DNA from 3 places in the Cytobacillus sp. FSL W8-0315 genome. Region 2 is predicted to be linked to each of the others. Evidence: riboswitches for the same ligand, from Rfam matches in the RefSeq annotation. Region 2 holds a riboswitch; each other region holds the start of a gene.
What was found. A riboswitch is a leader RNA that binds a small molecule or an ion and turns the genes downstream of it on or off. The one in region 2 is predicted to bind cobalamin.
Positions count from the first base shown of each region.

Region 1: another riboswitch for cobalamin. It lies ahead of MKY20_RS12605 (ribonucleoside-diphosphate reductase subunit alpha); the one in region 2 lies ahead of cobJ (precorrin-3B C(17)-methyltransferase).
Region 3: another riboswitch for cobalamin. It lies ahead of MKY20_RS02740 (ABC transporter substrate-binding protein); the one in region 2 lies ahead of cobJ (precorrin-3B C(17)-methyltransferase).

Region 1 covers NZ_JBBOOC010000001.1:2,447,367-2,450,648, forward strand. The annotation lists gene MKY20_RS12595 (heavy metal translocating P-type ATPase) at 1-784, shown strand, start outside; gene MKY20_RS12600 (hypothetical protein) at 960-1,088, shown strand; cobalamin riboswitch at 1,217-1,410, shown strand; gene MKY20_RS12605 (ribonucleoside-diphosphate reductase subunit alpha) at 1,545-3,282, shown strand, end outside.
Region 2 covers NZ_JBBOOC010000001.1:3,028,607-3,031,888, reverse strand. The annotation lists gene cobK (precorrin-6A reductase) at 1-321, opposite strand, end outside; gene cobJ (precorrin-3B C(17)-methyltransferase) at 331-1,953, opposite strand; cobalamin riboswitch at 2,185-2,362, opposite strand; gene MKY20_RS15460 (MFS transporter) at 2,554-3,282, opposite strand, start outside.
Region 3 covers NZ_JBBOOC010000001.1:498,955-502,236, forward strand. The annotation lists gene MKY20_RS02735 (FecCD family ABC transporter permease) at 1-967, opposite strand, end outside; gene MKY20_RS02740 (ABC transporter substrate-binding protein) at 933-1,907, opposite strand; cobalamin riboswitch at 2,295-2,499, opposite strand; gene MKY20_RS02745 (hypothetical protein) at 2,580-3,282, opposite strand, start outside.

The DNA of each region.
Region 1 (3,282 bases), 580 kb from region 2:
AGTAAAGGGAATAAAGGATAAAGGAATCATGCTATTTAATCCAGTTGAATTTGAAGCTATTCCGGGGTATGGAATAAAAGCGAGAGTGGATGGAAAAGATCTCCTGATAGGTACAAGAAGATTAATGGACAAATACGACGTTAATGTCCAGTCAGCCAAACTTGATATGGAAACACTGGAGGAAAATGGAAAAACGGCAATGCTTGTCGCGGTTGATGGCAAATATGCAGGTATCGTGGCAGTTGCGGATACAATAAAGGAAACATCCAGAGATGCAATCAAACGCTTAAGGAAACTGGGCATTGAAGTCATTATGATTACGGGAGATAACAAACGTACGGCTCAGGCAATAGCTGATGAAGTGGGCATAGACTCTGCAATTGCAGAGGTTCTACCTGAAGGCAAGGCAGAAGAAGTAAAAAAACTTCAGAACCAGGGAAAAAAAGTAGCTATGGTCGGCGATGGCATAAACGATGCACCTGCACTTGCTGTAGCTGATATTGGTATGGCGATCGGAACCGGTACAGACGTTGCGATGGAAGCAGCTGATATTACGCTAATGAGAGGGGATTTAAATAGTATTGCAGACGCCATCCTAATGAGCAAAAAAACCATTAGGAATATAAAACAAAATCTTTTCTGGGCATTTGCATACAATACCCTTGGCATCCCAGTAGCTGCATTAGGGTTCCTTGCACCTTGGCTTGCCGGCGCCGCAATGGCGTTCAGCTCCGTATCTGTCGTTTTAAACGCACTTCGTTTACAAAGAGTAAAAATAAAGTGAAACTTCAATCAGCGGGAATTCTTTTTCTCTGCTGATTGTTAGTTGAACAAATCGGGCCTCAATGGGCAGTTGACCCACTCATCCTCCATGGACTCCTCTGAGCCCTGTAGTGGGGTCATACTGTCCGTTAGACTGCGATAAATGAAAAAACGTTTTATTAAAAGGAGCAGATAAAATGAAAAAATGGGCAGGTGCAGCGATTGCGTATCTCGTTCTTGTAATGGCAGGGTATGCTGTATATGATTCATTTTGGGCTACCCCTGAGCCGGTATCTCATGATATTGAAATGGAAAATCATGAGTGAGAAATAAAGAACAGAGGGAATATCCCCCCTGTTCTTTTTCGTCCATTAACGATTAAAAATTTGTAATCTATTTCTCTATATGATAGAATCATCTACAATATATAGTATATATTAAAAAGAATAAAAACTACATATAGATCGTGATTGGTGTCCTATGAGGACTTAATAGGGAATTCGGTGTAAAACCGAAGCTGTCCCCGCAACTGTAAGTGCAGACGAAAAGAGCATGCCACTGTACAAAACGCTTTATGGCGTTTGTATGGGAAGGGCTTTAAGTAGAGTGAAGCACAAGCCAGGAGACCTGCCAGGGCGATCGAAAGTTTCATATCTTCGGGGATTGAGATGATGAAACGATCGCGTAATGGCCGTTTATTCATCTTCTTCCAGCTATTATACTATCGTTTGATCCGCTCATTTTCCGGGCGGATTTTTATTTTGCCTTTAGGAGGAAGTAAGATGGTCCAAACCATACAACCGATAGAAATTTTAGAAGAACTTAAGACAGAATTTCCACAGCTCGGCATAGAGCACCTATTAAAAAGGTATGAAGAAATGAGCCAGCTGGGAGCGGAAACAATGTATGACCAGTTTATACTGGATTGTTTATCTTTTATCAGTATTGATGAGCCTGATTGGACTTTTGCCGCGTCACGTCTGCTTCTTAAGAAGCTCTATACTGAGTCAGGAAAAAATAGAGAATGCCAGCCGGATGATTGCTACAAACATTTTTATACGTTAATTGAACGGCTGACGGCTTTAGGAATTTATGACCAGGATTTATTAGATGTGTATTCAAAGGATGAGATAAATGAACTTGCCCAATTCATAAAGAAAGAAAATGACCGCTTATTTACATATTTGGGGTTGAAAATGCTGGCTGACCGATATCTTGCCAGGGACAAACAGAAAAATCTTTATGAGCTTCCACAGGAACGGTTCATGATCATCAGCATGGTGCTGATGAAAAGGGAGCCGAAGGGTAAGCGGCTTGAACTCATTAAAGAAGCTTACTGGGCAATGAGTGGTTTGTATATGACTGTTGCCACGCCAACACTCGCTAATGCAGGGAAAAACTGGGGACAGCTTTCAAGCTGTTTCATTGAGACCGTTGATGACAGTCTTGATTCTATATATGACAGCAATACCGATATTGCATCACTGTCTAAAAATGGCGGGGGAATCGGAGTATATTTAGGGAAGATCCGCAGCAGAGGAAGTGATATTAAAGGATTTAAGGGTGCATCTTCAGGTGTGATTCCCTGGATGAAGCAGCTGAATAACACAGCAGTCAGTGTTGATCAGCTTGGACAGAGGCAGGGTGCTATAAGCGTCTATCTGGATGTCTGGCATAAAGATATCTTCTCGTTTCTTGATGCAAAGCTTAATAATGGAGATGAACGGCAACGGACACATGATTTATTCACAGGTGTCTGCATTCCGGATTTGTTTATGGAAAAAGTGGAAAGCCGGGGATATTGGTATTTATTTGATCCCCATGAAGTCCGCAAGGTAATGGGCTTTTCACTGGAGGATTTTTATGATGAAGGTGAAGGCGAAGGTTCATTCCGCCAGAAATATAAAGAGTGTATAGATAACCCGAATCTATCAAGGGAAAAAGTGCCTGCCATCGATATAATGAAATCCATCATGAGAAGCCAGCTTGAAACAGGGACACCATTTATGTTTTACCGGGATGAAGTAAATCGGAAAAATGCCAATTCACATTGCGGAATGATTTATTGTACAAACCTGTGCACTGAGATTGTACAAAACCAAAGTGTTACAAAGAGGGTTGAAGAATATACAAGGGATGGGAGAATTATTATCGAAAAACATCCAGGAGACTTCGTTGTCTGCAATCTTTCATCCATCAATCTTGCAAGGGCCATAAGTGAGGGAGTACTTGAAAGGCTTGTGCCAATTCAGGTGCGAATGCTTGATAATGTCATTGATATTAATAGTATTCCGGTGCCTCAGGGCCAGATCACAAACCAGAAGTACCGTGCGATTGGACTGGGGACTTTTGGATGGCACCACCTTCTTGCACTGAAAAAAATCACATGGGAAAGCGAAGAAGCAGAAAAATTCGCTGACATTCTATATGAGCAAATTGCTTTTTTAGCGATAAAAAGTTCTATGGATCTGGCTAAAGAAAAAGGAAGCTATTCAGCCTTTAAAGGTTCTGATTGGGAAA
Region 2 (3,282 bases):
GAGCGGTGAGGTGAACTGTTCATTTGGCCTTTCGTAACGTATGTAAGGAATGCTGCATGCTTTGGCTGCTGCCATTGCCGTTTTTGACGCTTCGTCCGCATAAGGGTGACTTGCGTCAATCACAGTGGTCATCTCTTGCATCTGAATTAATTCAATCATGTCATTTTCTGACAGCCGTCCCACTTTATAAGCAATGCCTTCAGCCTTCAAACTGTCAGCTGCCGATTCTGTGACAACGGTTGCCAATAAGGGATAACCTTGATTTTTCAATTGAATAGCTAATGCTCTCGCATCACTTGTGCCTGCTAAAAATAAAATCATAAGATCCCCCTAATCCCCGCATGGTGCCGGCTCGACTTCGATCTTGGAGCTCATATCCTGATAGGTAAAATACTGAATTTTTTTCACACGCTTAAAATATTTAAAAAGCCGTTCATTTGGATGCGCATTTTCTTTGTATTCTTCGATAATCTCCTTTAATAACGGCACCAGCTGATCGGGCTCAATTCCCTCTGCCACCGGCTGGGCAGCATGGGCTGTACGGCCAACCGGCTTTGCCCCGATAAATAGATCAAACTTCTTCTTGCGGTAAACTATGCCGATATCATCAAATACGGCCCGATAACAGGCCATACCGCAGCCGTTAAAACCAATATGCAGTTCCTTTGGAAGCTTTAAGCCCCCCAGTTCAGCTGCAATTTTCTCTGCATATGGAATGGATTCTGCTTTCTCCCCGTAGCAAAAATCGCAGGCTTTTACATTTAGAACATCGCCCACTGGCATGACTGTCAGTTGATTTTGTTCGAGTTTTTCCACAATCGACTGAGGCCGTCCAGTTGGAATCTTGATTAAAAATCGGTGATCCGGTGTATATTCCATGGTGCCTTTCTCGCCAACAGCTTCTGCCAATACGCGCATTTGGTCTGGTGTAATAAATTTATTGGCAACCCCAGGCGTTACTGCAAATTCAAAAATATCTTCGATTGGCTGCTTCACCAAATGTGTTTGGTCAATCCCCGATTTCGTTGCCATCGATAAAGCCTTTAAAGCCATATCCATTGAGCTGGCTTCTTGTTTTCTTCTCTGGATCTGCTCGTAGCCGGCCTGTGCTTCCCCGGTTTCCTGATTTAATGCCCATGGCTCCGCTTCCTTTTTTAAACGCTGATGCGGCTTTAAGCTTTGCTTCTCTTCACCGAGCGTATACTTTCTCTGATATCCGCGAGGCGTAATGATTTTATTGTCATAAAAGAAAGTGGAGGAATTCCCGATCACAACCGTTGTCAGCATGCCTATATCGTGATCAAGCATTTCCGCCAGTGTAGTCAGAATGACATTCTGATTCTCGCGGTAAGCACTTTTCACAAGACCCACTGGTGTATCAGGAGAACGATATTTTAATAGGATCCTTTGTGCCTCGACAATCTGCCGTGTCCTTCTGCCGCTTTTCGGGTTATATAATGCGATGACAAAATCCGCCATCCCGGCTGCTTCAATGCGCTTTTCGATCACAGTCCAGGGTGTTAAATGATCACTCAGACTGATGGTGCAGGAGTCATGCATGACAGGTGCCCCCAGTAAACTCGCACATGAATTAATCGCAGAGATGCCCGGAACAATTTCCACTTCGATTCCTTCTTCTTCCGTCCAGCCCATTTCGATCAGCACTTCATACACTAAGCCAGCCATGCCGTATACACCCGAGTCACCGCTTGATATCACGGAAACAATATGGCCGGCTTCCGCTCTTTTCACTGCATCCTGCGCACGGGATACCTCCTCAGTCATCCCCGTGCTCACAATGGAACTTGCTGTAACGAATGGCATGATCAGATCTACGTAAGTTTTGTAGCCAATAATGCAATCACTCTGCTGCAGCGCATCCACAGCCCGTTTGGTTATATGCTCACGATCGCCCGGACCGAAGCCGACAACAAAGATTTTTCCCTTCTTCATAGGTAACCTCCAATTAAGAAAAGCACATGCGCCTTGCCTGCTGCAGTGCTGCTTAGCAGGCGCCCTGCGCCGGACAATTCTCAAAATTCATTGCTTCTTGCCAAATAAAAAATGCCTGCACTCCTTTTCAAAGGAATACAGGCATATGAAATGACAGTATAAAAATTAGCATACTGAAACTCAAAAACAATTGATCATAATTGTCCCGCCTATACTTCTCCCTCCGAAAAGCAAGTGTCGTTTAAATAAGCAGGTTTCCTGACTTAAGCTTCTTCTTACTCTTACACCTTCCCGATTTCTCAGTGGCATTGTAATTTCATCAGCTTTTACAGTAGCGGGGGCTGTACCAGACTTTCACTGGTTTCCCTTTTACCTCACCAAAGTGAGCACTTATTCAAATTGATATATTAATTTTTTACTAATATAACATATAATGACCAATTTTGGCATATTATTTTTTTCTAAATTTTTTAAATGCTATGTTAATGCCTTTGACTTTTAGATATAGGAATTGGTAAAAAGAACTTATATCTGCTATTCAGGAGTTAATTTTTGCTGGGATATAATTTACAAAGTTAGACCAAATAGATATTGTTTAATTTATTTAAAATGACCGATTGTCCCTTTGACATTATTAAAATCATGCCGTTTATACTGGACCATAGATACAATACCAAGAATTGGTCCAATCGCTAAACAGGCAAAGACCCACTCCCAGCCAACTAACCTCTGTATAATAGGGATTAAATTTATAGAAAATATAGTGATCAGGAAACCAATGCACATTTGAAAAGTCAAAGCTGTTCCTACATACTCAACTTCTGCAACTTCTGAAACTGCGGCAGAAAACTGGGCAGAATCAGCGATGACAGACATTCCCCAAATGATAGAAAGGAGAAGAGTTAACCAAATATATTGACCAAAAGTAAAGCCAATCAAGATACAGCAAATGGCACTGATACACATAGAAATAATCGTTAGATTTGCTCTTCCAATTTTATCTGAGACTAGCCCGCCTGCTACACAGCCAATCCCCCCTGCAATTCCGATAATAATAAAAGAGGACAATGCAATGAACCAGGGAGGAATCCCTGGAGAATAGCTTGTAAAACTAGCAGTCAAAAAGATGGGAATCCACGTCCACATCGCATACAATTCCCACATATGCCCAAAATAACCGTAGTTCGCAAGCATTACTGGTTTATTCGAAACTACCTTTTTTATTAATTTAAAAGAGAAAGGTAATTTTTTCGTTGTTACTGGAGCATCTGTTAAAACCCAATTGACAATTACAGCTGCCATGAGAGCCAATATTGAACTGCAAATAAT
Region 3 (3,282 bases), 2.5 Mb from region 2:
TAGGTGCAATGATCGTCCGTGAAACCAGATCGGCAATAATAAGAAAGCCTGCACCCATCAGAATAGATAGCGGCAATAGGTGCCTATGATCCGGTCCCCATAACAGCCTGGTCAGATGAGGGATCACAAGACCGACAAATCCTATCGTTCCAGATACAGCTACAGCCGCACCAGTCAAGATAGAGCCAGCTATCAGGACCATCATCTTTCTCTTCTGAACGTCCACCCCTATATGCTGGGCCTTTTCTTCTCCGAAGCTCATGGCATTAAGCTCTTTGCTGTTCACTAAAAGAAGGATGGCACCCAGTACAAAAAACGGAATGATAATTTTAATATACGCCCACCCTCTCATGGATACACTGCCAAGAAGCCAGCCAATAATCTGTCTAAGCTCCTCTCCAGTCAGGGCAATCATCAGAGAAATCAGAGCGCCAAGAAAAGAACTGAAGATAATGCCTGTTAAAATAATCGTTTCCACTTTCATGGATCTTTCAATTTTTCTGGCAAACAGCAAAACGGCAAAAATGGTTAAAAAGGAAAATAAAATGCTGAATAACGGCAGCGTAAACATTCCTGCAAACGGAATGGATAATCCTAAGAATAATGTTAAAACAGCACCTAGTGAAGCCCCGGATGAAACCCCAATTGTATATGGATCTGCCAGCGGATTTCTTAATAAACCTTGAAAGGCGGCTCCCGCAATTGCAAGAGACGCCCCTACTAAGCCAGCCAGCAAAACGCGCGGCAGGCGAATATTCAAAATGATATTTGAATGCATAGCATCCGTGTTTCCCAATGAAATAAAAGGAAATAGCTCAGCGCTTATTACTCTGATAATCGTCATGGGGTGAACAGACACTGTTCCAATTGAAATCCCCATCAGCATGGCTAAAAGCAGGAAAGCCGCTGCTGTTAGATAAGCTAAAAATTTATTATTTAAATACGTCCGGATATACTGCTTTTGCAAGTTCCTCGACTCCTTCAATAATACGAGGGCCAGAGCGGGTTACCATATCGGAATCAACATCGGCAACATGCTTATTTTTTACTGCGGTTATATCCTGCCAGCCATCCCTTTTCATTACATTGCCAGCAGCATCCTCAGTGTAATAGCCATGAGTTGTGATGATTACATCCGGATTCCGTTCGATAATCGCTTCCGGATCCATTTTCGGCCATCCTTCTTCGGAAATGATATTTTCTGCATTGATGGCACTTAGCATTTCATCCATAAATGTTTTTGTACCTGCTGTATAGATTTCAGGAGCAGGTGAAACTTCCACGAAAACCGATTTGCGGTCTTCTTCTTTTATGCCCTGAGCTTTTGTTTTGATTTCCTCGAGCTTGCTCTTCATATCTGAAACAAGCTGCTCTGCTTCATCCTTCTCTCCCGCTGCGGTTCCAACCATTTCAATGGATTCAAAAACCTGATCAAAGCTCTTTGCATCATTGACAACAAGGACGGTCACACCTGCATCCCTTAATTGCTGAAGGCCAGCTTCGGAATTATGTGCGCTTGACGCGTGAGCAAGGACAAGATCCGGTTTTAAAGAAATAATTTTCTCGACATTAAATTCCATGCCGCCAATCTTTTCTTTTTCTGTGGCTTCGGGCGGGTAGTTATCAAAATCGGAGACTCCGACAACTTCTTCGCCAAGCCCCAATTCAAAAACAATTTCGGTGTTGCTTGGAATCATGGAAACGATTCTTTCGGGCTTGGATTCGATGACGATTTCATTATCAAGAGCATCCTTTATCGTAACAGGAAAAGCAGCCTCTTCCCCGCCAGTATTCTGCCCTTCCTCAACCTTTTTCTCTTCTTTAGGCTGTTCAGCACTCTCGCCGCAGCCTGCTAGCACTCCTGCAGCCAGAAGCATCGTTAATAAAAATGCATAAAACTTTCTCATACTCAGCAATCCTCCTAGAACTTTCGACAAAATTCGGGTGGTGTCTAACACCATCTTAAAAAATAAAAGGCTGGTTCTCATAATATTTTTTAGCTTACAAACCTAGCGCGTTGATTTCCGCTGCAGGCACTTGCTTTCCGGGGGAGAGATGAGAGCCTCCTCGGCTTCGCCTGTGGGGTCTCTCACTTCCCTCACTTCCCGCAGGAGTCAAGTGCCCTCCGCTGCAATCAACTCAGTGGCAGAAACTAAGTTAGCCACCCATAGACTTTTAGAAACAACCAAATAAAAAACATCCCCTCGGACGGCAAGGAGATGTTGGCATGGTCATTTATCAATTAGTGCAGAAAGGATGGCCGGACCAAACACCTCCCTATCCTCGTAGGTTTATGGGTGCTTAAGAATCAGGCAGGTCTCCTGGCTCATGGTCAATGCGTTCTGCTCCTTCCCATACATTCCTGTACAGTGGATTTACAGACAGCTTCCATTTACAGTGGCGGGACCGCGCTGGAATTTCACCAGCTTCCCTATTAAGTCTTCAAAAGAGCCTGTTTTAAAACCCTTTTGAGAAGACACCTGTTCTATGCGGATATAAAATTTTCTATCTCCGATTATACACCATCACGCAGAAAAAGTAAGAGAATTTTGCTGAATGTTGTAAAAAAGTTCAGAATTCTAGCGCGAGTATATTTTCCATTCCCTTGTTTTCTTATCAAACACAATCTTCGCCTCACATGGCTCTTTCACAATGGCCTCATACTCGTCATACATATCATCCATATTCGCAAAGTCGCCAATAATCCAAATAGGAATTTCTATCCGGACCCGATTCTGTTCGATATCCTTAATGGAAAGTACCGCTCCCTCTTTCATAAGAGACTTTAAGGAAAGCAGGACATCTCTGGTGATAGGAGGATACGTCTTTTTCTTTTTTATGCCAAGGAGCGTTTTTTCGACTTTCATCTGTCCCATTTTACCGGGGATTACTTCCCCAAGCATGCGGTAAAAATCGTTCAGATCGCGATAATATGTACGGTTAAACCAGCCATCATCATGGGCCAGGTACACATAGCGATTGCTCAGATAATTGTAAAAAGGCGGCTTAAGATGTTCCTTGACATGGCCGAGATAAAGAAGCTCAGCAATTGTCTGGCCGGGAAGCTCATTCACCGCTTCCTCTTCCTCGAAATCAATCCAGCAAAAATCGCCATAGCCATATACATCATCCTCAACCAGCCTGCCCAGCTTGTCCCTTGACACATAATCGAACATCGTGTGGGTATTAAAGTCCCCATGTTCAAAACGATGCTTTAACAACAGCAGATTGTTAATAGAATCGGAAAGAGTTTGGGCAAACTCTGCAAACTCAATTCCATAA